One region of the Paenibacillus sp. plas6 genome, then DNA from elsewhere that is predicted to be linked to it. Evidence: riboswitches for the same ligand, from Rfam matches in the RefSeq annotation. Region 1 holds a riboswitch; each other region holds the start of a gene.
What was found. Region 1 has a riboswitch for thiamine pyrophosphate ahead of thiM (hydroxyethylthiazole kinase). Riboswitches for the same ligand answer to the same signal wherever they lie in the genome.
Positions count from the first base shown of each region.

Region 2: another riboswitch for thiamine pyrophosphate. It lies ahead of AC2TDL_RS17975 (ABC transporter substrate-binding protein); the one in region 1 lies ahead of thiM (hydroxyethylthiazole kinase).
Region 3: another riboswitch for thiamine pyrophosphate. It lies ahead of AC2TDL_RS12455 (ECF transporter S component); the one in region 1 lies ahead of thiM (hydroxyethylthiazole kinase).

Region 1 is NZ_CM170151.1:3,428,348-3,438,673, forward strand. Features, by position in the region: gene AC2TDL_RS15185 (hypothetical protein) at 1-141, opposite strand, end outside; gene AC2TDL_RS15190 (sugar phosphate isomerase/epimerase family protein) at 274-1,119, shown strand; gene AC2TDL_RS15195 (M23 family metallopeptidase) at 1,149-2,114, opposite strand; gene lipA (lipoyl synthase) at 2,360-3,328, shown strand; gene AC2TDL_RS15205 (YutD family protein) at 3,350-4,159, shown strand; gene AC2TDL_RS15210 (NAD kinase) at 4,245-5,045, opposite strand; gene ylbJ (sporulation integral membrane protein YlbJ) at 5,128-6,207, opposite strand; TPP riboswitch at 6,583-6,701, shown strand; TPP riboswitch at 6,744-6,867, shown strand; gene thiM (hydroxyethylthiazole kinase) at 7,045-7,866, shown strand; gene thiE (thiamine phosphate synthase) at 7,853-8,509, shown strand; gene thiD (bifunctional hydroxymethylpyrimidine kinase/phosphomethylpyrimidine kinase) at 8,551-9,381, shown strand; gene tenA (thiaminase II) at 9,381-10,040, shown strand; gene AC2TDL_RS15240 (globin domain-containing protein) at 10,296-10,326, shown strand, end outside.
Region 2 is NZ_CM170151.1:4,063,651-4,073,976, reverse strand. Features, by position in the region: gene AC2TDL_RS18000 (glucosaminidase domain-containing protein) at 1-305, opposite strand, end outside; gene AC2TDL_RS17995 (TatD family hydrolase) at 482-1,288, opposite strand; gene AC2TDL_RS17990 (ABC transporter ATP-binding protein) at 1,370-2,116, opposite strand; gene AC2TDL_RS17985 (ABC transporter permease) at 2,116-2,889, opposite strand; gene AC2TDL_RS17980 (thiamine-binding protein) at 2,879-3,178, opposite strand; gene AC2TDL_RS17975 (ABC transporter substrate-binding protein) at 3,242-4,291, opposite strand; TPP riboswitch at 4,542-4,653, opposite strand; gene AC2TDL_RS17970 (glycosyltransferase) at 4,837-5,895, shown strand; gene AC2TDL_RS17965 (LysR family transcriptional regulator) at 6,078-6,953, shown strand; gene AC2TDL_RS17960 (hypothetical protein) at 7,214-7,366, opposite strand; gene AC2TDL_RS17955 (zinc metalloprotease) at 7,494-8,081, opposite strand; gene AC2TDL_RS17950 (hypothetical protein) at 8,183-9,250, opposite strand; gene AC2TDL_RS17945 (HSP90 family protein) at 9,240-10,326, opposite strand, start outside.
Region 3 is NZ_CM170151.1:2,749,840-2,760,165, reverse strand. Features, by position in the region: gene AC2TDL_RS12465 (energy-coupling factor transporter transmembrane component T family protein) at 1-556, opposite strand, end outside; gene AC2TDL_RS12460 (ABC transporter ATP-binding protein) at 626-2,233, opposite strand; gene AC2TDL_RS12455 (ECF transporter S component) at 2,292-2,861, opposite strand; TPP riboswitch at 2,944-3,057, opposite strand; gene AC2TDL_RS12450 (hypothetical protein) at 3,214-3,516, opposite strand; gene AC2TDL_RS12445 (hypothetical protein) at 3,523-3,909, opposite strand; gene AC2TDL_RS12440 (IS30 family transposase) at 4,159-5,118, opposite strand; gene AC2TDL_RS12435 (hypothetical protein) at 5,316-5,471, shown strand; partial or broken gene AC2TDL_RS12430 (IS1595 family transposase) at 5,522-6,058, opposite strand; gene AC2TDL_RS12425 (fructosamine kinase family protein) at 6,186-7,073, opposite strand; gene AC2TDL_RS12420 (arginase family protein) at 7,112-7,918, opposite strand; gene AC2TDL_RS12415 (hypothetical protein) at 8,165-8,491, opposite strand; gene AC2TDL_RS12410 (methyl-accepting chemotaxis protein) at 8,571-9,434, opposite strand; gene AC2TDL_RS12405 (cache domain-containing protein) at 9,464-10,252, opposite strand.

The DNA of each region.
Region 1 (10,326 bases):
AATGACTGTATGCTCGTCAAAGCGAACGATGATTGCACGATTCTCTACGATTTGATTGTTTAAAAAAACGCGAACCTGACTTTCCTGTTCTACTGCTGTTTGAAAATCTTGATCTGTAATTAATTTACGTTGAATGGACATCGACCATCCTCCTAACTAAATGCTAAAGCTATAAGGTCAATTATAATCAATGTTTCTTTAAATATGAACAATATTAGAAAAGCGATTATATTTTTTATTTGCTATGCTTCGAGTATAAAGGAGATGATAGCAATGAAATATTCTGTTTTTACCGTAATGATGCCTGATTGTACGCCAGAGCAAACAGTCAAGCTATTGCAGCAGGAAGGCTACGATGGTGTTGAATGGCGTTTTACCAATAATGATCCTGCACGACAGCATGAAGTTCCTTCTTTCTGGGGAAACAATTATTCTACGATAGCGGCAGATAGTACCGAAGAAGAGCTTAAAGCTGTAGCACAATTAATGAAAGAGCATGGCTTAACTATTCCCAATTTAGCTGCTTATATCCCTGAGGGAGATTTAGCAGCTACAGAACAAGCAATGAAAGCTGCTGTTATCCTCGGCGCTCCATCGATAAGAATTCCAGCGCCAAGTTACCGCAGTGACAATTCATATTGGCAGACGCTTGAAGCGGGTAGAGATTATTTAGCTAAAGTAGAGAAATTGAGTAAGCAATATGGTATTAAAGGTGCAATCGAAACGCATCACGGAAATATTGCATGCAGTGCTTCTGCGGCACGCAGACTTGTTGAAGGCTTTGACCCTCAGCATATCGGAATTATTTATGATCCAGGCAATATGGTGCATGAAGGGTATGAAACTTATCGTATGGGCTTAGAAATATTAGGTCCGTATTTAGCTCATGTCCATGTAAAAAATGCTGCTTACCAATATAATAAGCAACATTCATCCTGGGAAGTTCAATGGAGAACAATTGATGAAGGCATCGTTGTATGGCAGAAGGTGATTGAGGACTTGAAAGCAATTGGATATGACGAATGGCTAAGCATCGAAGACTTTAGTCTCGCTCGATCAACGGAGCAAAATTTGGCTTATCAAATTCAATATTTAAAGCAAATCGTTCATGGGAAATAAAGCAAAAGGGAGCGCATCACGCTCGTAGCTTATTTGCTGCGTAGGCGTTTGCGCTCCTCTGTTTCCCAGCGCTTAAGGCTTGGATATGGATCGAAGGCCCATTCAATAAGACCGCGGTCACTATAGATACCATAATGTAAATGAGGAGGAAACTTACCAGAAGTGCCGGGCTTTCCATAGCCTGAGCTGCCTACCCACCCGATCACTTGGCCAGGCTCAACGATTTGACCAACTTGCAAATCTTTGGCGAAGCCTGAAAGGTGAGCGTAATAATGATAATAGTTATTTAAATCACGTATCCCGACTCTCCAGCCGCCATAACGATTCCAACCTTTTGTTTCAATGACACCGTAGCAAGTGCTGCGTACAGGAGTGCCGTAGCTGGCGAAAATATCTGTTCCTTCATGAATTCTCTTTCCTCCCCAGCCACGACGATCGCCCCATGTATCACGATAGGCGTAAGTTGAGTTTAATGGCAATGGAAATGCATGCTCAAATAAATCAAGCTTGTCGTAGTGTTGATAAAGTTGATGAAATTGCTCAATACGTTTTACAGCACGTGTATTTTGATAGTATTCCCATAGACCAATCATTAAATTATCATCATCGTGTCCGTGCTTACCAATTTCAGATAATACTGAGGCAAGAAGATCAATATCGCTGCTGCGGCTTGCGCGATTATCTCCATCTCCATCACGACCAATCCCTTGGAAAAATGCAATCGATGAAGGCTCCTCGTCCTGACTGTCAGGATTTAATACCCCTGCCCACTTTCTTTCATCAACGTATATTCCTGTGAGCTTGCCATGCTGAGGCCTTGCCTTCGGCTTAGCCCGTGTCAAGGAGCGCTCATATTGATCAATTGCAGCTATCCATTGCCATGGAATTCCTGTCATTACAGAGAGGTTGTTATAAAGCTCTAACCTAGCAGCATAAATTTGTTCAGGAGACATTTGCTCGTTGGCCTGGACAACTTTTGCGAAAGAAGCATACATAGGAAGGAGAAGGATTACAATAAAGGTTAATGTACGAAGCCTTGTCATCAATATCATCCTTTCACACATTCACTAATGTTATTGTTCTCTAGATAATGAAAAATATCCAACTGGATTTCAATCTGCAGTAATAAGCACTGCAATTTGCAAATTTTATGATATAATAAAACCAATGTTTAGTTGTAGACTGTAATTTTTATACAAGTAAGTAATTGAAAAAAGTAATTGAAAGCAGGTACTGTTCAATGAAACAACAAAGTGAAAAGTTGCAAAAGCCTGATTGGCTAAGAATTAAACTAACTACTGGCGGTAATTACGCTGAAATTAAAGATATGATGCGAACTAAAACGCTACATACAGTTTGTGAAGAGGCGCGCTGTCCAAATATCTATGAATGTTGGGCTAACCGAACAGCAACATTTATGATTTTAGGTGATATTTGTACTCGTGCCTGTCGTTTTTGTGCAGTAAATACAGGAATGCCGACTGAATTGGATTTACAGGAGCCAGAGCGTGTTGCAGAAGCTGCAGAACAAATGGATTTAAGACATTGCGTTGTTACTTCGGTAGCTCGTGATGATTTGGCAGATGGCGGAGCGTCGATCTTCGCTGCAACGATAAAAGCAATCCGTAAAAGATTACCATTTTGTCGTGTAGAAGTACTTATCCCGGATTTTATGGGAAATTGGGATGCATTACAGGTCGTTATGGATGCTAACCCAGATATTTTGAACCATAATATTGAAACGGTCAGAAGATTGTCAGACCGAGTTCGTGCTAAAGCGAAATATGAACGTTCATTAGAGCTGTTAAAACGTGCAAAGGAAATGAAGCCAAAGATTCCTACGAAATCCAGCATTATGCTTGGGGTTGGTGAAGAGTGGGATGAAATTATAGAGGCGATGGATGACTTACGTGCAGTGGACTGTAACATTTTGACGATTGGTCAATATTTACAACCGACTCCAAAGCATTTGAAAGTAGAACGTTATGTACATCCAGATGAATTTGCAAAATTGAAGTTGGAAGGCTTGAAGCGTGGATTTAGACATGTGGAATCAGGTCCGCTTGTTCGTAGCTCATACCATGCCCATGAGCAAACTGATTCAGCTTATGCTTCTATGGCAGCCGATGCATCCCATCAAGTTGTGTCCGAAGCAACAGAAGGTGCTGTTACTTCCCGATCTGGCGCTTGCTCTAATATTGTGATTTAAAGTCAGAGGAGAGGTGCACGAGTGGCAATTATTCATATCGCAGGAAATACGTATGAGTTAATTATGGAAAATCGTAATGGCTGGAATGTTGAAGCTTTTCGTAATCGTTATAGCGAGGTTTTAGAGCGTTATGATTATATTGTTGGAGATTGGGGCTATAATCAGCTTCGATTAAAGGGCTTTTTCAGAGACGGCCATCAAAAAGCAACTAAAGACTCCACGTTTTCTTATATTACAGATTACCTTAATGAGTATTGTAATTTCGGCTGTGCTTATTTTTTGCTGGAGAAAAAAAATAAGGACGAGTCGATTAACGATGGCGAGGAGCATATTTATCTCCAAGAACCAGAATATACAAGAACCTTACCGACGATTGTAACCAAGGAAAAGGAAAGTAAGGATTCTAAGCAAAAAGATTCGAAGGAGATGAAAGAAGCTAAAGAAGCTAAGGATGAAAAAGACGGAAGTGACTCAAAGGAAGTAAAAACAAAATCTACTTTGCTGGATAGCTTCGATGACGAGCTCAGCTCTTTAAATACAAAGGAAGCTGCCAATCGCAGCAAGCGCTCCGTTCAACGTGAAAAAGGCGGGGAAGAGAACGGTGCTGAGAAGTCTCGCTCACGTAACCATCAACGCTCTCGTAGCAATCAACGTCAACAAGCTAAGGCTCAAGTCGATGATGCGATAGAGAATGAGTTGGACAATGGAAGCAAGAAGGAAGGAAAGCTTAAGCGAAAAGATAATTTTTATCGTAAGGGCAATCGTCCTCAAGATAAAAAAAACAAAGGCAACAGACATCAAGCTGAGCAATTAAATTCTAGCAACAGCTAACAATACCACAATTGCATTTCTCAATTAAGAAAGGGATGCTTAGAGCATTTGTTACAATGCTTCTAGGCATCCCTTATTGATTATATTAATTTAGTGAGTCGATCCCAATAAACGCATTGCGAACACGATTCCAGAATGGGAACGGTCTGTAGCGGGCAAATCTAACTTTTTTAGAAGCAACCGCACATTTTATTGAGATAACATCATCAAACATTTTACCAATATGATCCACATTAATTTGAATTTTTTGCTGTTTCATACAAATGATATCGCAGTAATGGTGCTTTGGCAGCAATACAGACGAACCAAGCGTTCGATAAACAATGTTGTTAATCGAGGCGATTTCAGTGATCTGCAAAGATTCAATAGTTGGATGAACAATCGATCCTCCCAAGCTTTTATTGTATGCAGTGCTACCGGTAGGAGTAGAAATAACAATGCCATCTCCACGAAACATTTCAAACTGCTCACCATTAATATTCACTTGTGCGACCATTGTATTGTCGACGCCTTTAAGCGTAAACTCATTTAGCGCATAGTACTGATAAGTGCCTGATTGCGTAACAAGCTCAATATTTGCTAATGGGTACTGAACGATATTCGGTTCAATAGTACTCATTTTCTCTACAAGTAGCTCCAGCTCATGAGGCTTCCAGTCGGCATAAAAGCCAAGATGTCCAGTATGGATTCCGACAAAAGCAACATGCTCAATTTGATCTAAATAATAATGGTAGGCTTCCAATAACGTTCCGTCTCCGCCAATGGACAGGACAATATTCGGCTTTTGCTGATCCTGCTGAAGACCTTTTTCACTTGCGAGTTTGATGAAGGATTGCGCTAATTCCTTGGATAAAGAGTCTCCGCGATCGATAACAGCATATTTCAATGTAATAAGCTCCTTTACATGTTCCTTGTACATATAAAAGCATAGCTGAAATGAAAGCAATGTTCAAGGTGTAATAACTTCTTTAGCTGGGTCCTAGCCAATTCCAAAGGAGATACAATAAAATGACCGAAACAATGCAGTGCAGAAGCCGAGCAAATAGAAAAGGAGTATATCGTATCGAGGTGTGACTTAATATACTGGCAATTTGCGCATGCACTGAAAGTCCGCCCCAAGAAAGCACTGCAACAGCGAGCGCTGCTTGATGCTGCAAAGGAAGTGCAGTTAAACTGGCTTGTTGCGCACCAAGCGTAACTTCAAATACGCCTGGAATAATGCCTTCTGCTATGAGCGGAGAAATTCCCAGCAATTGAAACAAATGCTCTAATGCAACAATCATCGTTGCTAAAAGTTTAGCATCAGACAATAACTGAAGAACGACAGAAAAGAACACGACTAATCCGCCAACAACAATCATTAGACGTAACGCAGAATTGATTGCTTGATGAATAATGACAGCCAGCGATCGGCCATCCAGCAGTCTTGCCTCATGCATCGCGTGCAGAGCTTGATGTAGCAGGCTGCGTTGATATTGACCAGCAAAGCTTTTAGTTGCTAACTTATTGAATGCCTTCTTCTCTTCTTCGCTTACATCATGAAACCGCATAAGAATACCTACAATTAATGCCCCAATATAATGAGCAGCAGCTAGGATAACTGCCAGTTTTGCCTGTCCAAAGAAGCCAATTGAAACCGCACCAATTAAAAAAATCGGGTCAGAGGAGGTGGTAAAGGCTACTAAGCGCTCACCTTCACGTCGATTTAGTAAGCGTTGCTCATATAATTGGGCTGTTAACTTTGCTCCAACAGGATAACCAGAAATATATCCTAGCGTAACGACAAAGCCGCCAATGCCAGGAATACGAAAGATTGGTCGCATTAACGGATCTAAAATTTTTCCGAAAAAGTGCACTACACCGAAGCCAAGCATAAGTTCAGATATAACAAAGAAAGGAAATAGTGCAGGAAATAAAACTTCCCACCAGATGGCTAAACCACGTAACGAAGCGCTTAGTGCCTGCTGTGGAAAGAGAAGCATAAGTAGGATGATTATTGACGATAATATACCAAGCAAACTTAATGGTCGGAACAGTATTTTTAACATACGGGTACATCCTATTCTCTTAATTTTTAATTCTTATAAATATATATGAAATAGGAGGTACAAGCATGCCGCTTAGCTAACAATCAATATTTGTAATGTAAACGTAATACAAATTGACCACTAAACAATGACGAAATGTGATATACTAAATATATATGAGATGATGGAGTGATGATCATGGCCATTCTGACAGGTATTCTAGTATGCGCGTTTGTATATGTGATCAGAGAAGCAGTATCCTCCCCAGCAAATAATAAAGATTATGATTATAAATAAAGTTGTAAATTTTACAAGTTTAGATAGCCAGTTCTGCTATGGTGCAGAGACTGGCTTTTTTATTTCTCTTGAAAAATAGTAAAATTGCCAGTATAATACAAATTATTGCAGGGGAGCTTGCAGACATGATCGTCTTACAGGCTGAGAGGAAGGTGAAGCCTTCGACCCTTTGACCTGATGCGGATAATGCCGCCGTAGGAAGTCGTCGATGAACTATTTTCAGGAGGCGCTCCCAAGGTGTCTCCTTTTTTAATTGAATAGAGATTTGGCAGGGGAGCTTGCAGACAAGACAAGATTGTCTTAACAGGCTGAGAGGAAGGTGAGACCTTCGACCCTTAACCTGATGCGGATAATGCCGCCGTAGGAAGTCATCGATGGAGTTTTTCATAGGAGGCACCCGAGGTGTCTCCTTTTTTTTGCTACTGAAGGTGCATAGAATCCAAGGTCATTGGAACAAAGTAAGACGCTTTTCTATCTTGTTTTGCTGTAAAAGAGGGTCATGTTGCAATGTTCTGATTGCAAGTAATCTTCAAATCTCAAATTGATAGAGGAGTGTATGTAATGTTTGAAATTTTGCTAACTAACGTTCGTAAGACTGGTCCGCTCGTCCACAATATTACAAACTATGTGACCGTCAATGATTGTGCCAACATTGTGCTCGCTTGTGGGGCATCTCCGATTATGGCAGACGATGTGAAAGAAGTTGCGGAGATTACTGCAATTTGTGGCAGTCTTAATATTAATCTCGGCACGTTAAACGAAAGTACCTTTGCCGCTATGCTGGCTGCAGGAAAAAAAGCAAATGAATTGGCACATCCCGTTGTCTTTGATCCAGTTGGTGTTGGTGCCTCAAAATTGCGTACAGATTCAGCCTTTAAGCTGCTTGAGGAAGTTCAATTCACTTGTATACGCGGGAATATTTCAGAAATTAAAACATTAGCTCATGGCAGTGGAACGACCAGAGGAGTCGATGCTGATGCAGCTGATAAAGTAACGGATGAGAATTTAGACGAAGCGGTTAGTTTTGCAAAAGCATTTGCTCAAAAACATAGAACGGTTGTAGCTATAACTGGTGCAATCGATATTGTTGCCAATGAAAACCAAGCATACTGTATTCGCAATGGTCATCCTATAATGTCCTCGATAACTGGTACTGGTTGTCAGCTTTCAGCTTTGATAGCATCGTTTTTAGCAGCAAATCCACAGCATCCTTTACAAGCAACTGCAGCGGCGGTTTGTGCGATGGGCATAGCAGGAGAACTTGCTCATTTGCGACTATCCCCTATGGATGGCAATGCATCTTGCAGAAACTATATCATTGATGCCATTTATAATTTAACACCGACACAGTTGGAGAAAGGTGCAAAGTATGAAGTGCGATAAGAAACATATGTTACTTTATGCAGTTACAGATCGAGCCTGGGTCGGTAAGCAAAGTCTGTATGAGCAAGTAGAATCTGCCCTGAAAGGTGGGGTTACCTGTGTGCAACTTCGTGAAAAAGAACTCGGCTATGAAGCGTTTTTGGCAGAAGCGCTAGAAATAGCTGACCTCTGTAAGCAATATGGTGTTCCTTTCTTTGTTAATGACAATGTGGAAATTGCTATTTCGTGTAATGCAGATGGGATTCATGTTGGCCAGGGGGATATGAACGTTTCGCAGGTTCGGTCTTTAGTTGGTGACAGAATGATGATTGGTGTGTCGGTGCATAACGTTGAAGAAGCTTTAGAGGCTGTTCGTAACGGAGCAGATTGCCTTGGAATAGGTGCTGTCTTTTCTACTGCTACCAAGCAGAATGCAAAAGCTGTAACTCTCCAGACACTTCGCGATATTTGTCATGCCGTAGATCTTCCAGTAGTTGCGATTGGTGGGATTAACAAAAGCAATATGCTGCAATTAGCAGATTCTGGGGTTGATGGAGTGGCCTTAGTTAGTGCTATTTTTGCTGCCGAGGATATTGAGCATGAATGTCGCGAACTTCGCAAGCTGGCTGAGCTGACTGTCAATAGACATAATACCGTTTCTTAAGGAATCATTTACTTGTAAATTATAAGGCAAGGAGAATGAGTATGAGAACAGCATTAACAATTGCTGGCAGTGATTGCAGTGGAGGCGCTGGTATTCAAGCCGATCTAAAAACGATGACAATGAACGGAGTTTACGGGATGAGTGCAATTACTGCCTTAACTGCACAAAATACAACAGGAGTAACCGCTATTGTTGAAGTATCTCCGCAATTTTTGCTGCAACAAATAGATATGATTTTTACAGATATTGTTCCTGATGCAGTAAAAATAGGGATGGTTTCGAATTCGGAGCTAATGGAAGTTATTGCTGAGCGCCTAATTTATTATAAAGCAAAAAACGTTGTGCTTGATCCAGTTATGGTTTCTACTTCTGGCTCTAAGCTAATGCAGGATGATGCAATTGCTATGCTAAAAGAAAAATTGCTGCCGCTAGCGACTGTTATCACACCTAATATACCAGAAGCAGAAGTGCTGTCTAGTATGAGGATTGAGGATGAGGAGGATATGATGGTTGCCGCACAATGGATTAGCGAAGCTTACAAATGCTCGGTTTTGCTAAAGGGTGGCCATGGCGTCAATGATGCCAATGATCTGCTTTATGCCAATCAGAAGTTGCAATGGTTCCGTGGCAAGCGAATTGAAACTTCGAATACGCATGGAACTGGCTGCACGCTATCGAGCGCAATTGCTGCCAATTTGGCAAAAGGCTTTGAGCTATCTGCTTCTGTGCAGCGGGCGAAAAATTATGTTACCGGTGCTTTAGCTGCTATGCTCAATCTTGGACAAGGAAATGGTCCAATACATCATACATTTCATTTAACTGGTGAGTTTGCATTAGAAAATAATTTAAGTCATATAGGAGAACGATTTTAATGAAAACTGTGGATAGATTGTTAGATGCAGCTAAAGACATTTGGCAACAATATAATAAGCACCCCTTTGTTATGGGAATCCAAGACGGGACACTTTGTAAGGATAAATTTCGACATTATATTATTCAAGACTCTCTTTACCTTGAGGACTATGCGAAGGTATTTGCAATTGGTGTGGCAAAAGCGAAAAGCCTAGAAACGACTAAATTGTTTGCCAAATATATTTCAATCATCAATGGAGAACTGGACATTCATCGCGGATATTTAAACAGACTTCATGTAACAGAGGAAGAGATTAATAATACTCCTCGCTCATTAGATAATCTCTCCTATACCTCATATATGCTGCGAGTTGCATATGAGGAGGGAGAGGCGGAAATTTTAGCTGCGATTCTTTCTTGCGCTTACAGCTATGAGATCATTGCCAAAACAATACTTAAAAATAATCCTGCTTCTATTCATCATGATTTTTATGGAGATTGGATAAAAGGATACAATTCTGAGCGTTATTCAGAAGATAATGCTTTGCTGTTAAATACACTGAATACGCTGACGGAGCATTACACCGAAAAGCAGATTAAGCATTTAATCGATGTGTTTGTTGCCTGCTCCCGCTATGAATTAGCGTTTTGGGAAATGTCTTGGAATTTATCCGTGTAAGTTACTTCAAATTAAGTAGGATTTGGACTATTTAGATTGCATATTTGAATACAAAACAGCCCTTGATATAAGCAGTTGCTGCCTTTTTCTGTTAACGATTGGGTGAACGGGCAGCTGGATCGCATTGTCAAGGGCTTATTTGTGACTATAGACTTAATTTTGTGTAAAAATATTAATTTTATAGACCTAGTCAATCTTAAATTTTATTTATTGCTATGATATAATGATCACAAGATTGACGTAGGAGTGATTTAAATGTCGCATCAAAGTACATACGAGCTTATTG
Region 2 (10,326 bases), 640 kb from region 1:
TCCTGATCCTTAAAATAGTGATAAAGGGTACGATATGCGCGAAATGCTCCTTGTTCCTTTATATTTGCACCGCTACGATACTCCCATGTATCTTTAATAACTACATCCCCTCGCCAATAATTGGTTAGTTTCCCGCTTCCAGCCTTGATACCACCCAGATTATTCCATGCAGGAATATCTCCACCAGTTTCAAGCAAACTCTGTGCCAAACGAACGGAAGGGAATATTGGAGAGCCTTGTTGACGTACAAACATTACAATCGGAGCAATTGCTGCAAAAAACTGCGTTCGCGATAGCTTTGTCATGCCCACCTCTCCTCTTTCATTCTAGTATTTAGCAATACTATAAAACTAGTATTTCTACTATCATATGTATTTAAGAGAGCGAGGCAACGGCTATCAGCACAATCCCATCCCCAATACGCAAAAAGCCCTTATCGTAAAACTTCTTACGATAAGGGCAATCAACTTCAATAGCTATGTTACGCTAAATAAAATGATTTACTGTTAAAATAGAGCTGCTCTGCTACTTGCTTCAGTGGTAACTGCTTTAGCTGAGCGATCTTTTCTGCAACTTGTACGATCATCGAAGACTCTGTCATTTGACCAGCAAATTTATCCTCAAATGGCCAAGGTCCATCTGTTTCTATCATCATTTGCTCAATCGGATAAACTTTCACCAGTTGTTGAATCTCTTGTTCATAAATAACGTCGGGAGTAATTGAGATAAAATATCCCGCAGCAATCATTCGATGAATAATTGGCTCATCCCCTTTAAACCAATGGAAATGAGCCCGCTTTACGCCATGCTTTTCTAGCAAATCACAAGCAACTTTAGCATCCTCGTAAACTGCATGAAGCACAATCGGGCGATTAAGATCCTTAGCTACTATAATAAAACGCTCAAGCAGCCGAATATAATCGCTATCATCGAAGTGCTCACCTTTTTCCTTTGCTTCAAGTCTCGTATAATATGGTAGTCCAACCTCTCCTATCGCAAAAGTCTCACCTGCATCAGCGCGTTGTTTAATCCAAGACAATAGCTCCTCTTCCGCTTCTGTCGATAATAACGGTTGTTCAGGATGAAAACCATAAGCTGGCACAATTATTGGCTGTTGACCATCTGAAGACTGGGAAGCTAACTCATAGATCGCTTGAGAACTTGCTAAATTCATCGAAACTGCAACGATATGAGTGACCCCTGCTACATGCGCATTAGCTAATAGCACTTCTCTTTGCTCTGGAGAGTATTGTTCAAGATGGATGTGAGCATCGATATAGTTAAACATTACATTCTCCTTTCACAGCTTATCGGTTTAACTTCAAAGAGCCTGTCGGTAATATCTATTGATGCCATTAAATCATTATTTTCATGCCTCTAACTGCTCATATATCCGCTGTTTCAGTTCATTAAACTGAGTGTCACTCCAAAGTTCGTTATTGCGAGGTCGAGCAAACGGTACTGTGATTTCATCAACCACAGTTGCTGGATTTGCTGAAAATACAATGATCCGATCAGATAATAATAATGCTTCCTCAATACTGTGCGTAACTAACAATACCGAGCGACGATGCTGCTCCCAAATGGATAGCAGCCAATGCTGCATATGCAATCTTGTCAATGCATCTAAAGCACCAAATGGCTCATCTAGCAGCATCAGCTTCTGTGGAGATAACAGGGCGCGCAAGAAAGAAACTCGCTGACTCATTCCACCAGACAACTTATGTGGATATTCATCGCGATATTCCGCTAACCCGACTTGAGCTAACCAGTGTTCAGCTTGCTCTTCCGCCTCCTTCTTAGCAATCCCTGCGATTTGCAACGCTAAAGCTACATTGCGTTTCACTGTATACCATGGAAGCAACGATGCATGTTGTGGCATATAAGCAATATGCCCCTTTTTTCCAGTAATATTTTTATTTTGCAGCCAAACTTCCCCTGCATCAACCTGCTGCAAGCCGCCAATTAATTGAAAAAGCGTCGTTTTGCCGCTGCCAGAAGGACCTATTATAGAGACAAATTCCCCATCTTGAACAGTAAGATTAATATTGTGCAGAACTTCATGTCTCGTTCCTTTATTAACAAATGCTTTACTAATTCCAACTAGTTTAAGCATTAGGAAACCTCCTTCTTAGGGCGCCAGCGCACGATAAGCTTTTCAATTAAAGCTACTAACCAAAACATTAGCAAACTTGTAAAAACAATTAATACTACTGCAGCAAAAACACGTTCTGGCATATAGCCACGTGATGAAAGAATCATATAGCCGCCTAAGCCAATTTTAGGGGATAACCATTCTGCAACAACTGCAGTCAGTACGCTATACGATGCCGCAATTTTCAAGCCGCTAAATAAACTGCTTAATGAGCCAGGAAGCTCTAAATGTCGAAACTGCTGCCATTTATTACTGCCAATCATCCCCATATAATTTTTCAGATGGTGATCAACTTGGGCTAATCCGCTTAGCATTGCAATACTGATTGGGAAAAAGCACACTAACGTAATTAATAAGATTTTTGGCAATATCCCGAAGCCAAGTAACATTGTAATAATTGGCGCAATAACAATAACCGGAATATTTTGCGATAAAATTAATACTGGATACATCGCATTGCGAAATAACGGTAGAAAATGAAGCAGCATGCCCAGTAAAATTCCAAATATAGCCCCGCAAGCAAACCCAAGCAAGGTAAGGCGAATCGTGGCAAGCCAATGCTCCTGCAATCTTCCCCAGCCTGTCCCTATTTCCTTTATTACTTCGATTGGTGAAGGTATGAGCCATCGGTCAACAAGCTCAATTCGAACGACAAGTTCCCATAAAATAAAAAGAATTGCAATCATAACAATTGGCGGAACAATTGTCCGCCAAATTGATTTTTTATTGTCCATTTGGATACTTCTCCAATAGCTTTTCCATTGATACGCCTTGCGGGTTATAGGAGATTTTAATTTGCGATAATGCCCCAGGACAGCCTGCTTCTATCATTGCTTCATGCATGCGCTGAACGATCGATAATAGCTCAGCTAGATCGCCCTCTATCGTTGTTTCTAGTGGGGCAACACGATATGGCAAGCCAGATGCTTTAATAATTGCGATAGCTTGATCAACATATGGAATTACACTTTCACCGTTATTTGTCTTAGGAATCATTTGGATACTTAACAATGCGTTTGCCATCATAATCACTCCTCTAACTAATCCTCTAACTAAATTACCTCTTTTAAGCTTAAACATTCCTTATTATTCTGGTAAAAACTCATTAGTAAACGCTTTTTCCGCTTCAAGCTCACCTTCAAGCAAGCCATTGCTATACATCCAGTTCGCATAACCTTGCCATACTTCTAACTTTTGCTCGCCCCAACGTTTTGCATCATCCTGATAACGTGGACTTAACCATTGCTGACTTGCCTTAACAAGCTCTGGATTTAAATCTGGCTCTGCTGCAATTAAAACATCCGCCGCTTCCTCTGGATTGTCAATGCTGTACTGATAACCCTTTGCAACCGCGGCAACAAAGCGTTTCACTAAATCAGGATTGTCAGCAATTAGCTTTTCGCTCGTAACGACGATCGGTGTGTAATAATCTAAATTCTCATTATAATCCTTCATATAAATCATATTAAGATCAACGCCGCGTAGCTCAGCTTCTATTCCAGTCCATGCATAAAAAATCCATGCAAAGTCAATATCACGTTCAATTGCTGAAAAAAAGTCACTGTTGCCCATATTTATAATGTTTAATTTGCTAAAGTCAGCATCAGTAGCTATCATTAATGATTCAATAGTCGCTTGCTCAATTGGCGAACCCCAACCTCCATAGCGCATACCTTCAAATTGCTTTGGAGTTTCAATTCCTTTCGCTTTAGGTGAAGCAAAGCCTGAAGTATTATGTTGAATAATTGCAGCAAGCGAAACAACTGGTAAACCAGCAATCCGCGCTAATGTGACGTTTTCTTGATAGCTAATTCCAAACTCAACATTGTCTGATGCAACATGTGCATCTGCACCACCATCTGCTGGAGCAATAAATTCTACCTCTAGCCCTTGCTCAGCAAAATAGCCAAGATCACGTGCAACATATAATCCAGTATGATTCGTATTTGGCGTATAGTCCAGCATTAAGCGTACTTTTTGCAGTTCTTCATTTCCCCCTTGCTGCTCGTTGACATTAGTTGCAGATTCTGCTTGCTTAACATTTTGCTCTTTGTTGTTAGCACCACCGTTGCCACAAGCCGCTAAAAGCATAATTAGCGCTGTGATTAATAACGATTTCAAAGCTACGTTTTTCATCTCTCTTCTCCACTTCCTTTTTTTCTATTGCTGTCCAATTGAACAGTTAGTACCGAGCATCCCTACGAAAAAAGGCATCCTTCACACCAGGAAGGATGCCTGTAACAAGCAATCTTCACATGATATTATGCAGAAAATAGAATTCCTCTTTTTCTCCACAATCATGCAAAACAGTGCATATTTACTATGCCGAATTTCGCCAAATTTCATTAATACGGCAAAATAAAAATCGACATAGAAAATGACTGCCGATTTAGCAAGTGCACATTTCCTACGCTGGTATTATCCAGTTCAGGTATCACGGTCGAGAACAAAACAGTTCTCCTCTCAGCCAAGTATTCTTAGCTCCCGAAGTGACTATTCAATTGGTCAAGCTTCCCACATTATAACAAATAAAACTAAGGTTGAATACCCCCTAAATTTTTAGGACTTTGACCAGCACTTTTAGCTTTTACGGTTAATAGACTAATACAAGGAGATTTTAACGTAGCACGTTTCAATTTGATATATAAAGGGTGATGATGTTGATATCTATCAGCTTATGCATGATCGTAAAAAATGAAGAAGATGTACTTGAGCGCTGTATTAACAGTGTTAAGCCTGCCGTTGATGAAATCATTATTGTAGACACTGGATCTACAGATTCTACTAAGGAAATTGCAGCCGCACTTGGCGCAAAAGTATATGATTATGAATGGACTAATCATTTTGCTGCTGCACGTAATTACAGCTTTAAGCAAGCGACCAGTGATTATATTCTATGGCTCGACGCAGATGATGTGCTTATGCCAGAGGATTTAGAGAAATTAATCGAGTTAAAAAAACAACCTGGATTTGATTATGATACAGTAACGATGAAGTACCATCTTGCGTTTGATGATGCTGGAAAACCAACCTATAGCTACCGCCGTAATCGTCTTGTAAAGCGAAGTAATAATTTTCAATGGATTGGTCCAGTACATGAATATTTAGCTGTCTATGGAAAAACGTATCATTCCGATGTTGCCGTTACCCATCGAAAAATTCGACATTCAACTGATCGTAACATCAATATCTACTTAGCGCGCTTGGAGCAGGGAGAATCTTTTTCGCCGCGTGATCAGTATTATTTTGCCAATGAGTTACGTGAACACGGGCGCTACGAGGAAGCGATTGAGTGGTATGATAAATTTCTTGATGGCAAACGAGGCTGGATCGAAGACAATATTAATGCTTGCTCACGCAAAAAATTTTGCTATATCAAACTAGGCAATTACGATATGGCATTACGCAGCCTACTCCGTACACTAGAATATACCCCACCACGTCCAGATTTCTGTTGTGAAATGGGAGGAATCTTTGCAGATTTAAGACGATATAATGAAGCGATTTATTGGTACAACCAAGCACTATTTACTTCACAATACAATTCTGATATGAGCTTTCATAACCCTGCTACAGCAACCTGGCTACCTCATTTACAGCTAACTGTTTGCTATGACCGAATAAAAGATTACGAAAAAGCAGTCGAGCATCATAAGAAAGCAAAGGAGTTAAATCCTAAACATCCAAGTATTGTCTATAACGATAATTACTATAAAAATAAAGGGTTACTAAAAGATTAATTTAACTTAGACTGGCGTTAGCCAAGCAAAATTAGAGTTAACGCCAGTCATTACATAAAGCCTGGTCCAAATCCCTCATCAATAAACCCTTTTTCATTGTTTTTTCGAGAAAGCATTACTATAATAATGAAATAAGTAAAATAATGTATAGTTATTTTTGTCATAGAAGGGTTTAATGTCAAATGAATATTAATACAGAATGGTATCGTATCTTTTTAAGTGTATCGAAGACTAAAAATTTAACGAAGGCTGCCCAGCAATTACATATTACCCAGCCATCTGTCAGTTATGCGATTAAACAGCTTGAGCAGAACCTTGGAGTTACTTTAATAACTCGATTATCTAAAGGTGTAAAATTGACTCAAGAAGGTCAAATGCTTGCTGATTATGTTGAGAAAGCTTTTCATCAGTTTGCAGCAGCAGAGAACTCTATCCAAATGCTAAAGCAATTTAAGATGGGCTATATTCGCATAGGTTCAAACGGTGCAATTATAAAAGATGTGATCTTACCAGTACTGGACAAATTTCATATTGAATACCCCGATATACGTATTCAGCTATTGCAGTCACAAACAAATGTAATCGTCGAGCAAATTAAGGAAGGCAAACTTGATGTAGGATTTGTTTATCAGCCAATTCGTGACTCTGAGGTTGTCATTACTCCGTTAAAAACTATTGAAAATTGCTTTGTCGCAGGCGGCAAGTTAAAACATTATGGCGATGAGCAACCGCTCTCGATTCAACAGCTGACAAATCTTCCTTTAATTTTGTTATCTGCAGGCAGCTTAACGCGCAATATGCTTGAAGTGTGGTTTGCTGCCCAAGGCTACACGATTAATGCAGATATAGAATTAAACAGCATTGATATGATGGTGGAGTTTGCAAAACGAGGATACGGAATAGCTTTTGCTACCAAATCAATGGTACAGCAGGAGATCGCGCGCGGCGAGCTTGTGGAACTAAAAACGGAGTTGCCGCTGCCTAAACAAGAGTTGTGCATTGTTACAAGCTACAGCAGCAGTTTGATTACGGAAATTTTTAAGAGCAAGTTTGTATAGTGGCTTAGAAAGCAGCTGTTGGAAAACGCAAGTACAAGTTTTTCAATATCGCTGCATTATCATAAGTTAAATCATCGCTTCGGAATGAGATAGCCCTTGCAGGCGCAGTTAAAATCAGATTCATTCAATCGCAATTTCAAGTATCAAGGTTAAATTGCCCGCTTCGCTTTCAGGGCTATCTATTCCTTCACTAGACGCTGTGCTTTTATTCCTGCGCATCACTGCTCCTGATTGCTTCAATCCGCTGTTCTTTCCTTGAGCTACTTTCTCTCGCTAAGAGCTGTTTTTGTAGACGCGCTCCACTGTAGCATTTCTTTTATTTCTCCAATAATATGTTCAATCATTTGCTCCTGGTTTTCATCCAATAATTCTGATTTTGCGCTTAGTGCTTTGTTTAATAATGCTTTAGTCATTAAAACATTGCCTTTTTTTAGTTAATTACTCCCTGACTTAAGTTATAAAAGGTTTGACCGTAAAATGGCTTTATTTCGCGTAAAATTTTCTCCGCTTCGTCTATAGTTTTATCTTTTATAAAGTCAATCAGCACAAACTAAAGCATGTATAACCATCCGTATGTTTAAGCGGGATGCTGGTCGCAACGATAATTGCCATATTAATAATGAGCATATAATTGAGAAAATCTATAGCAAAATAAGACATTGCAAAGCTAGTTTTCAGTAAAAGACAGCATATTACCGTGACACTGTTAAATAATATACCGCCTAATAGATAAGGAATCAGTTTTCTGCGCATTTCCCGTTCAGATAAACGATGATTTGCAAAATACATGCTCGTCATCCCAAACGAAAGAGGAAGCTGTCTATTCCATTTAATCGTAGTTTTATGCTCATTCTTCTTAGGAATTAGCAAAAGAAATCCAGCTGACATAAAATGCAGATGCAAGCCTACGATTTTTCCAATGATAAAATGACCTAACTCATGAATGGTAATTGCTATAACTCCAATTGCTATACATTGAAGCAGCAATAAATAGCTTGCTTCTTTCGTAAATAGATACAGCAAGCTAAATATCACCATAAGAATGAAGAAAATCCATAAAGGCTGTAATAACCCGGTATAGATTTTTATTAGGATTGAATTAATATTGCAGCTCTTTCTATCATTCATCTTTTTCACACCATAGCTACACTTTCATATATAAATATAACATTCAATTTGATATGATAATTTTCACATATATTTCGCCTTAAAGAAATAGCCCATTTATCTCACTTCGCCGATTCGCAATAACATTTCACTAAGTTAGCGTATTGCTTCCGCAAATTGCCAACTCTACTTCTCATATAGCTGTTTTGACTGCGTGAATCAAAGGAAGTAATTAAGCGTTCCAGCTCATTTTGGACATATTCCTTATCGATTCCTTGCTCATTGGACTCCGTTTTACGCTTTCTTTTTAAGCTTCCTTCACATTGCTCTAAATAGAATTGTGCGCCAACAAGATAATGCAGCTTATCCCAATCATTCACGTTTGAAAGAGCCTCGGCATAACAATTACGGAAAATTTGATGAGCTCGTCTGCGATTAATAACAGAATAGAAAGCAAGCAATGTGCCGAATTCGTACAAATGCCCGCTACCGCTTAAGCTGCGAAATGCTTTATTCGCATAGGTCGCTGCCTCCTCATACCGACCAAGTGCCACTAACGGTAATATTAATGATTCATAGGTAGATTCTGGCACAGAACGGCAAGTAATCTTGCCCTCTAAAATCGGCTTGACCAACTGCATCCCTCGTTTATAATGCCCTTTGCTAAAGTAGTAACCTGCTGCCGCATGCTGCTCACAAGCGCGACAGTTAGTTAAGCTATCATTTTTGGCATTACGCCATAAATGATAATATTGGCGTGCTTCTTCTTCTTTCCCAGAATGTAACAAATAGTGCATATAAGCTTCATAGTACGGCCTTAGCGAGTAACTATATTTCTCACATTGCTCTTTAAAAAGCGTGAAAAGCTGTTCTAGCTGTTCGGCAGAAAAGAGGGCACATTTCCTTAAATTTTCAACTACCCACTTAAAATTCCATAAAATATAAAATGCCGAGTAACGTTCAGGATGCTTATTAAAGGTTGACCAGCACCAAGAAAAAGAAATGAGCATTTTATCATACAAACCGTACTCTACTGCTTTATTCGTATAATCCATACGAGTTTGATAGGCATCGTTCTCCGTTAAATATTTATCAGCAAGAACAATTGCTTCCTCATACAACGCCATTATTTGTCCTTCATCTTCTGTATTCCAAATTCTTGAGCGGATTGCATCAAATCTACGTTTCATCGCTAGCTTCACCTACCTGCATTAAGCCCATATTCATAAAATAACGTAACGCTTCATTCATTAGCTTAAGTTCGTCATTACTCATCGCATAATTCCCCATCAGCAATGCTTGAGTATAAAACAACTCAATAGCTTTTCGTTGCAGGTTCGTATCTCGTGCAGCTACGACTTTGCGAATCATTGGATTATTATAGTTAAAGCATAGATTCGACAATGGCTGCTCGATTAATTCCCCTTGCAATGTACTTAATAAATCAGAAAAGACTGGTTCTGCCGTCTTTATGCTCTCATTCATCATTTTCCAAAAGTTTACTTCTTTATTGGTCGTATACAGCACAGGGATGTCAACAGGCTCGAAGTAACGAAGATTGCAAGTACATTGATAACAATTTAATATTTCTCTTGCTAGCCATAGAAAAGGCCGAGCTTCATCCTGCTCACTTATGCTTAAAGGAGTGAATCTTCCAGAAAACCTCATAACATCGATGACTTCAACTTCTACATCTCGCCATACTTGATTCACTCTAGTTAATAAACCTAAATCGTACTGATAACCGCCATTTGCAACAAGCAAGCCTTGAGACTTTGCAACTCTAGCAATTTGGCGAAACTCATCTACAGTTGCAGCAATATACAGTTTATCTGTATTCTTCATAATTTCAGACATTTCAAGTTCACCATGCGAGGTTTCAAACTTAAGATAAGGAATAAATAACTCATAAAGCTCCCAATCCTCAATCGCGATTAACTTTATCGTTTGATAGTGAATCGAAAGAATTTTTTCTAGCAAAGCCCGATTTTCTTCAGCTAATTTAATAAAATACTGCTTAATATTTGCGCCCAATTCCTCTTGAACGTGATAAAACAGATCATTTTGTTGAAATGCTTCGCGTGAAGCAGTCGGTTTTAAGCTGGTTGTATTAATAAAGGCGTCAACAAAGAAAGCCCAGCTTGGCAAGATGTCACTAAACTCATCTGAAAGCAGCATATTTTTCAAGTAAACACGATGTCGTTTCTTTTCCTGTGGGCTGACTGAATAAGGCAAGATTGCAGCGAAGCCTTCAACCCCCCCTAAA
Region 3 (10,326 bases), 680 kb from region 1:
TTATCCCTTTGGAAAAGGTTATCCCTCTTACCTTCAAGGCGTGCGACCTCGTTTGCCACTCTTCAATAACGTTTGGCACTAATCTTACTGTAGCGAGAAAACTGTATGCGTATTTGGCAGGAAAGCGAAATTGTTGCATTAGCGCATAAAATAATAATACTGGACGAGTCGTTAACAGAAGCACGAGGCTAATCATCCCAATAGCTAGCGACTTCGTTCCAATAATTAGTCCCGATCTCACGCTTTCTTCAGAGATCTTAATTATCCCCCATTGCCACAGCACATGCTCCCCTTTACCAAATAAAACTAATGTTAATGAAGAAGACAAAAATGTAAGCAGAAAAGGCAAGCAAAGAAGCAGCAATTTACGATAAGAAATTCCGCTAAATATAAATAAAAACACGCCGTATAAAAATGCCATAACTACTATAAAGCTAAGGTCACGACAGAAAAATAGCACCAGCATCGTTAAAAACATTAGCAAACCTTTCCATGCAGGATTTGCTTCGTGCAACCATGTTATTCTTTGTGGTGCAAACCATTCGAACAACGTCATTCTCCCTCCATTGTCCTGTAATGTCAGCAAAGGACGTCACGCTTAACCTTGTCATCCTTTGCTGCACAATTATGAGCGCCAAATCTTGCGTATTTCCTTTAAACGCCCTTTTTCAATGACCCATTCTTCAGTGGCAAAATGTTCGACCACGCGCCGATCATGCGTCACCATAACGATAGTTTTCCCATTAACTCTTAGCTGCTCTAAATATTCTAAAATCGCAAACGTATTGCGTGCATCCTGTCCGAATGTCGGTTCATCCAGCAGCAACACGGATGTCTGTCTAGACATTGCCGTTGCTACGCTCAATCTGCGCTTTTGCCCTAAAGATAAGTCATACGGATGCCGCTGGGGATCGAGATGATCCATATGGAAATATGTAAGCAGCCGCTGTACTTCCACAGCAATTTCTTCCTGTCTTTTTCCTTCCTTGACTAAAGGTAATGCTAATTCATCGAATAAAGAATCTGCCACAAACTGCATCTCTGGATTTTGAAACACCAGCGCTATTCCCTCTGGCACATGACGTTTTTTCAATTGCTCAGAAAACTCTTTCCCATGCAAAATATATTTCCCCGCAGTCCAAATTAACTGTGCTAAAGCAAGTAATAGTGTGCTTTTTCCTGCACCATTTTCACCCGTCACGGCAATCCAAGATTGTGCAGCGATATTTGCCATATCGATGTGCAGCTTGCATTGTTTGCCACGATACGCATCAAATTGTGCTAATGACAAAATTGATTCGTTGACCGAGCAACTATTATCGCTGCAAGCAATAAGAGAAAGACCCGCTTGTTGCCGATTCGCCTTGATCTCTTTCCAACGGGATGATTCCAAATATTCGTCCCAAACTGTAGGATACCATATTCCATACCGGACTAATGCTGATTTATGAGAACGAAACACCTCGCTCGGCGTGCCGTCTGCAAGAAGTCGCCCTTGTTCATCCAACATGATGATTCTGTCGATCCAGTCTAAAATCGCGTCAATTTTATGCTCAACCAAGATTACTGTACGATCATTTAGCGAATGTTTTATCGCTGCCCAAATTTGCTCAGTGCCTTCTGGATCCAGTAAAGCCGAAGGTTCGTCCAAAAACACAGTCATTGGCTTTAATAGCAATACAGAGGCTAATGCTAGTCTTTGTTTCATCCCTTGGGACAATTTTTGAATCGGAATATGAAGATTATCTAGCGATAGCCCTACCCAAGCGAGCACCTCACGCATCCGCGATTCCATTTCTTGTCGCGGCACTTGTAGATTCTCTAGCACGAAAGCAAGCTCTTCGTCCACACAGGGCATACAAAATTGAGTATCCGGGTCTTGAAATACAAATCCCCACGATTCAGGCAATTGAATATGGCTATATTTCAGCGGCACTTCGATGGAATTCGGAATTAAGCCGCACAGCACCTGCAATAACGTAGATTTTCCTGAACCGCTTGGACCTAAAATAAGCACTTTTTGTCCTTGAGGAATATGCAAGGTTAAATTTTGAAAATAAATGTTCGGTTCCCCGGGAAATTTTAACCGCAAATTTTCTACACTAAGGCAGATGTCGCAATCATGAATAATCATATTGTTCGATAAAGAATTACCCACATTTTGGGGCTCACGAACCTCACGATTTCCTTCGTGTACAGGAATTTCTTGAGATTTACTATTTGCAACTATCATGTTTGTTCCTCCTTGCCTAGCTATATCGCTAGATCCCCCTTGCATCGGAAGTAATCAATTACTGATCTAGTTGCTTATACTCATCTGGAGAAACAGGACGAATTAAGTTCGTTACTTTAGTAGCTTCAAGCGCCTTAATAATGTAATAAGCGAATATACCAGTGAAAATAAACGAGCTTACCACTCTTAATCCATATTTCACAGCTAGCGCCCAGGCTTCCAAATCCGCATAGCCGTAATACAGATCGAGCGAAAAACTTCCTAAACAAGACATCACTCCTGCAATTCCCGCTACTGCGATGTTATACGATTTGTAGCGAAATGCTGCAAATAATAGCTCGGCAGCCAGCCCTTGGACAAACCCGTATATTAATACTTCTACACCGTGTCCTATAACAGCAGACAGCCCAGCACCTGCTAAGCTAGCAAGCAAAGAGGCGCCCGGTTTGCGAATGAGCAGAAACGCAAACGGACCTACCATAAACCACATTCCGTAAACTAGCTGCTTCAATGTTGGCAAAATAGGTGAAAGAAACGTATAAAAGTCGTCCCAAAATCTCATAATTACTCCAAATACGATGCCCACCATAATCGTTACTAACACATCTGTAAATTTCCACTGTTTCATCAACATTCTCCTTTTCTTATCAAAATTACAAAAAGAAAAACCGTCCAGACATAGCTAGACGGTTTGATTGCACGGAAAATAAACGTTCTTCCATCACCCTCTCTACGCTGGTATTATCCAGATCAGATCAACCGGTCAGTAGCGGACTACAGCTACAATCTCAGCCTGATTCCCTCAAGCACCCGTATGTGGAAATTCTTATTCGATTGTTTATAAAGTACTACATTTTTTCATTTTTGACAACTATATTCATTCATATTTATGCGAAAAAAGTAAAAAAAGATTGAATTCTATCGTCCGCGCCATACGCTTTCTAGTGAATTTTGCTAGCTTTTGCAGCTATGGCTTAGACTTAGTGCATACTATTCATCGTTTTTCTAAGATCCGTAATAAAATTATTCATAGCAAGTGTAGAAGGACCAAAAAATCCTCCGCCATAACATAGCTTAATTGATTTTTTTACGAATGATGCAAAGCGATAGTCGCCCATCATCGTTTCATCAAATAAATTTCTTAATTGATGATTGTTAAAATTACAGAGGACCTGCCATAGTTCAAAGTCAGTTTCTAAGCATTCATTGTACCAGTTAACTGCTACAATGTTTAATAAAAGTTGTTTATCATTAATCGGATCGGCTGGATAAAAAACGCTCATCAATCATTACCCCGCTTTATGTTCAACGTATCGTTCAAAATCAATTCCCATTTTTAATAATGCTTCTATTAGTGTATCGGTATTGCCAAGCTCAAAATTATAAAAATCTACCAGCACTCGATTAGTAACTTGTATGAAACGTCCATTTCTTTTGTCCTGAACGAGATAATCTAAAATAAAACCGATGATTACACCTGTCGGTTCATTGGAAAGTTCTCTCGGGATACCATTGTTTTTTAGAAATAAATATAGCTGTTCGAATACATACTCTCTTTCCGTTTCAGTGCTTAATCTTCCGCTGCCAAATTTGTTTGACATTTCAGCTCGTGCATTTAATAATGTTTCTTCAGAACTACCAGTTAAAACAGATAAAGCCTTCAATAGAAATCCCATAGTTTTCTCCACCTTAATTGTATTTTGTCAAACAACAGGCCTTGAAATTAAACAGCATTTATTCTATTTCTCATCTGCATCTATTACTGTTTAATTTATAGTATTGCAATTTCCAAATAATTCTAAAATATATTTCCAATATATAACTTTTATTATATATCTAATATAAAGTAAACCACAAACTAATTTTTCCATTCAGTTAATCGTGGCATAAGACTATGGGGAACTTAATACTAAAATGATAGATTGTCAAGCTAAGTGCGACAACTCGTCCATAATCGCTTCGTGAGAAGTTTTCCAACCTAGACATTTACGTGGTCTATGGTTGATTAAATCTAAAGCACATTCAAGTTCAGCTTGATCTATCGTGTTTAAGTCGAACTTCTTAGGAAAGAATTCTCTGAGAAGCCCATTGGCATTTTCGTTACTGCCTCTTTGCCAAGATGAATAAGGATCAGCAAAGTAAACCATCAAGCCGTGTTCTTCTAACAATGCTTGATGGCAAGCGAATTCCTTCCCACGGTCAACGGTAGCTGTAAACATAGGTAAAGCAAGTTCTTCTAAAGCCGTAGCAACAGCTTTCTCCATAGACAAGGCTGAACGGTCAGGCATTTTTACAGCGTAGTAATAGCGTGTTTTTCGTTCGACAAAGGTAGCCAAGCAGCCTTTACTTTTACCACGGCTAGAAACGACAGTATCAAGCTCCCAATGACCAAAGGTTTCACGTTGCTTCACTTCTTTTGGACGTTGCCTGATGGATAATCCAAGATTAAAGCGACCTCTGCTTTCACGAGGCTTTCTACGCTTTCCCTTGTGTCGCAAGAAGATGGTGTTTCCTTGGACGAGCTTCCCCTGGTAAATCCAGCGATAGATGGTCTTAAAGGATACCGCGTGCTCAGGATCGTCTTGTTTCATTCGACCTTCAATTTGTTCTGGAGACCATGTTGCAGCCAGAGTTTGAGTAAGGTAATGTGCTCTGTCTTTGTTCCACTTTCCTTTTGGTTTACTTTGCATCCGCTTGTGCTGATAATCGGCTTGTGCGTCGCTAGCCTCATAAGTAGAAGAGTGGTTATTCATGCGTTGTATTTCACGAGAAACCGTAGAATGGTGGCGCTTGATCTGCTGTGCAATGGCTCTTGCACTCCATCCTAAATGTAATAATGTTTCTATTTTTGTACGCTCGTTTATGGTAAGATGTGTATAGCTCATGACGAGTTCTCCTTGTAGGTGGTGTCTGGTAACTTCATTCTACACGAATTCGTCATGAGTTATTTTTTTAGGTGTCGCACTTCATATTACAATCTTTCTTATATAAAATGAATTTCAAACTATCAAAAACAGTTTAATTGAAACTAAAGGGTTAAATATTCGTATAGAATATTATAGATAGAAGGTGGTGTTACTACATGGACTATACTGAAATATATAATGAGAAACTGATTACCTCAGTAAAAGAGAAATTGAATTCCATCGGTGAGGTTAAAACGGTGAAGTTTTTGAGAGAAGAAACAGGTATGTCATTAATAGCGGCGAAAAAATTTGTAGATGCATGTAAAGCGTAGGCACTACATAATCACTACTTAGAGCGAGTCACTAACCTGTGGCTCTTTTTTTATACACTTCTTAGCGTTTCAACAGTATTATAGTTAGATTTTTGACATGCTGAAATAAGCATTTGTTCTACACGTTTATCAAATGCTAAATGTTTCCTCAGTTCTAACCAACGAAACCAATAAAGATAGTTATCTAAATAACGAGTACCCACACCTTTGAAGCGTTCCATCCAACCTTTGAGACGATTATGAAAGTTATTAACAAGTTGAATGTGGTAGATTCCCTTTTTCACACGTTGTTGTTGTCGTTCGTTGATTGTTTCATGTTGTAACCCTTTAATTCTTGCAAACTTCTTATAATTAGTAGCTATAATATTTCCATTACGGTCTTGTGCCACGACCACGGCAATTTTAAGGTTAGAAATCCCTCTTTTTTCGTCTTTTTCTCCACGTTTCTTAGCCTTTCTATAGGTAATTTTACGCTTTCCTTTTAAAGACTCACGGAAGAAGGTTTCGTCACTCTCAACAATACCTTGAAGTTGAAGTTGATTAATACCAAGACTACCTAATGCGTTCAAGAAAAGTATCTTGTTTCTTTATTTGTTGCTGCTGTTCCATGTTGCAAAATGTAATCGTTTCTTCCTCTAACTCTCCATAAATAACTTCATTAACTTTAATGAGCGAAGGCGTAACATCGTAGTTAAAGTTCACTTTTTCTGGAAGTTATCCTACATAATGCACTAACACACGGTCAACTGCTGAACCGTAGGATTCACCAAACAAAATTAAATGGACAAGCAAATAGTAAAGCTGGTATAAAGAACGTCGCTCCTCGTATTCGGGAGAGAGCGGATATGCTTCTTCATAAGCAGCGTAAAAAGTGGATGAAAATCCGCCAAACAATTCCGTAAATGCTATTTCGTATTCCTGATCCCCATAGAAAACAGCAGGATCGATGAGATATGGTTGTCCTTGTGCTCCGCTAATCCAATTGCCATGCCAAAGATCCCCATGAAGTAAGGACGGTTTGCTTGTTGCTGGTATCCATTTTTCCAGTGATTCCGCAAGCTTCATTAGCCGCTTTTTTCGTATGACTGGCAATCTGCCACGTTCCTCCGCTAATTTAATCATAGGCAAGAGACGTCGCTGCAAATAAAATTCTCGCCAAGTATCGCACCAGCCATTTGGTTGGGAAAGCAAGCCAATATAATTATCGTTTTCTAGTCCAAAAAATCTGTTAGGAGACTGTTTTTTATGCAGTTCCGCAATTCCTGTGCCCAGCTCTTCTTCCGTTGCTTGGTGAGAAACCCCCGACTCGATCCACTCTAATACGATCATGCCGCCTTCCTTGCCAGGAATCTCCCCAGCATAAAACGTTTCAGGCACTGCCAGTCCCTTTGCTTCTCGTAATAGTGCCAGTCCCTCTGCTTCTCGCTGAAAGACAAGGCTGGAAAGATCAGTGCGATACTTTACAAATAGTTTACGCTCTTTAGTCTCAACAAAATATGAGCGACCGATGTCCCCGCCATGAGCTTCTTTTATTGAGATTATTTCTTCCTTCGGATGAAGCGAAAGAGCCCGCTTCAAAGCTATTATCATCCAATCCATCATTCCATTCATCCCATCAACTAAGCCTTTTTATTATTCCATTATGAGAAAATAAACTGATTTTTATAGTTAACAAATTGATCAGCTAGCATTATATCAACGATTGCCTTATTGGCAATCTCGTTTTTTTTCAGATGCTGCATATGAATATCAGACTGAGACGCATCAACTAGCGGCAGTTCCCCGCAAATATCCGTCCCGATAATCGGATAAGTTGCTTTTAGCTCTCGAATAATATTAAGCAACTGTTGCAAAGTCATGCTGCCCTGATCCCAATTTGTTACGGCATTTTCCTGACTAAGTACATCTTTATCTATGCTAATATAAATCGGATATTGAGGTAATACAGAACGGATAAGCTGTACAATATCCGCCGCAGACAAGCAACCTACCTCTTGCTCAGATATGATTGTTACGTTGTCGGGAACAGTTTGTTTACGATTAGGCGGATTTGCTCCGATAATGACAACGTACTGCAGCAGCGGCAGTTCCTTTAGCGCTGTACTGACCCATGAACCGCAAGCAATAAACGGAATGTCAATCTCCTGTACAAGGTCAGTATGGTGATCAAAAAGGACCAGTGAAAATGGCTGTTCAATATCTGATAACAATAAATACGTAATATAGTGATAGTTTCCGTTGCCAATAAAAGTGATGTTTTTATACTTTCGAGATAGTAAGCGAAGTTGAAGTTTCCGCATAGATTTTTCATAGCAGTAACCATTGCAATCCTTTAAATCAGAAAAATCTATCCATTCGTTTGGATATTGTTGAAGTAACAGTTGTTTTTCCAATGTACCGTCGAAATTTAATAAGGATATTCCACTATTTACTGTTTTGCTCTTCATTGCTTCACACTCCTAATAATTTAAGCCAGGCTTAGGTTATAAGGGGTACAATGGAACTTGACAGCAACAATGCTCGCTCTTTAAATCATTGCATAGTTATATAGTAAGTCTTGCATTCTAATTAAAAAGATAGATAGTTGCTTTTATTAAATCAATACCGAAAACAACGTCATGCCAATAAAAAAAGAGGGGGTCACTACCATATCCCCTCTTGCAATTACGCCAATACATATTAAATATGTATTACTATAATTTAAATTTATTCACTTGATGAATCATATCTTTAGCCATATCTCTTAAGTTTTCTACGGTAGAAAACAGACTTTCAGCAGTTGCACTCATTTCTTCAGAAGAAGCGGCTATTTCCTCCGCTGCAGCTGATGTTTCTTGTGATATAGCGGATGTATTTTCTACTCTTTCTAAAATATGATCCTTTTCCTCATTAATGTCCTTAGCAAATGAATTTGCGCTATGAATTTCAGGAATCACTTTTTCAATTTCCCCAACAATTTCTTTAAATGATGTTATTGTTGAGTTTATTCCGGCTAATTGGTTATCCATTTCACCTTTCATATGGTCGCAATTTCTTAATATATTGCCAGTGTCATTTGTAATTGTGCCTAACAGCTCGGCAATATCATTAGCAGACTCTTTACTTTAACTTTCTAATTTCACCCGCTACTACAGCAAATCCTTTCCCAGCTTCCCCTGCTCTAGATGCTTCAATTGCTGCATTTAGGGCTAATAAATTCGTTTGATCTGCTATGCTGTTAATCAAATTGGTAATCTCATTGATTTGGTCTACGTTTTGACTTAACTCACTAATCTTTGCTTCAAACTCTTTAAAACTTGCCCCTACACTTTCTACTGAGTTCACTAACCCACTCATATTGTTATTGCCTTCACTTGCTAAGGAATTAATAGCATTCGTTTTTTCTTGAATATCAGCTAACGTTAACGACATCGTTTCAATAGCTTTTGCGAAATTAGAAAGAATATCTGTCGCATCGATCAAGTTCTGTGATTGCTGATCAGTACCCTTAGAAACTTCCTGTGCTGCATTAGCAACCTCACCCGATGAAATCGCTACAGTATCTGCAACCTCATGAATATTTTCTGCTTTGCTATTAATCGCATTTGAGTGATTTTGGATAGTAGATAACATCTCTTTTAGGGAAGATTGCATCGTTTGAGTTGATCTAGCAATTTCCCCCACTTCATTTTTAAGCTTTAAATATTTAGCTTCTATTTCAACTGAAAAATCACCATTACCCATTAATTTCAAATAATGACTAATATTCGTTATTGGATTTGCGATTTTTCTAGCAAGTAAAATCGTTACCACTATACTTAATAACGCAAAAACTGCTATAAATATAATGGTTAACATCCCTATTTTATTCGCACTTTTCAGAAATTCACTTTTTTCAACAAAGCTAATATATGTCCAGCCTAAACTTGGACCTAAATCCGAAGGAGTTTCAATACTTACATAATACTTTTTCCCATCAGGCATTATCGTTTCAAATGGAGCACTAATATTGCTTAAATCTTTAGCTCGCTAATATTTAACTCGGTTATATTTTTTGAAACTAAACTAATATCTTTGGGATTAGCCAGTATCGTGCCATTTTGGTCTAACATGATAACATAACCATTTTCACCAATTTTGACATCTTCAATCATACTTGTTAGCACTTCCAGCTGGACATCCAAACTTAATGCACCTATAACCTTGCTATTTTTATCTTTTACAGCTGAAAGAGATAGGATACTATTCGTACCATCTGAACCAAAATAAGCAACCGTATTTAGTAATGATTGATCTGGATTTTCAATCGCTAGTTTATACCAATCTCTAGTTCTTGCATCGTATCCATTTTTTCGAGCTGATTCTGGATAACGAAGATAGCCTCCATTTTCCTCAACTCCTAATGAAATACTTTGAATTTCAGGATGTGATTCTGCGAATTTTTTTAAGGTGATGAATACTTCTGCTTCAAATGGATCATTTTCTAGAGGTGTCATTTCATTCATGCCGGAAGGATCTTGCTTATCAACATACGAAGTTATTCTTGAATCTATTTCTTGAATAAGTGAATTTTGCGAAAGCATTAAGGTATTTTCTTGAATTAATTCAAGCTGATTTTCAATCCCGTTATTTACATGGATCAACTCTTTATGAATAGAGTTTGTGTAATCTGTTTTTGTTTGATTAACTACAACTGCATAATTAATTAAACCCATTAACAACAAAGAAATTACTAATAAAGATACAAAGCTAATAATCAAGTTACTTTTGATACTGCGATTCACACTTAAATATCCTGTCATATTTTCACTCCGCTGTTAAGTTTTTTCTACATTATATGAACAATTTCTATATTCTTCAATATAATAATCTGTAT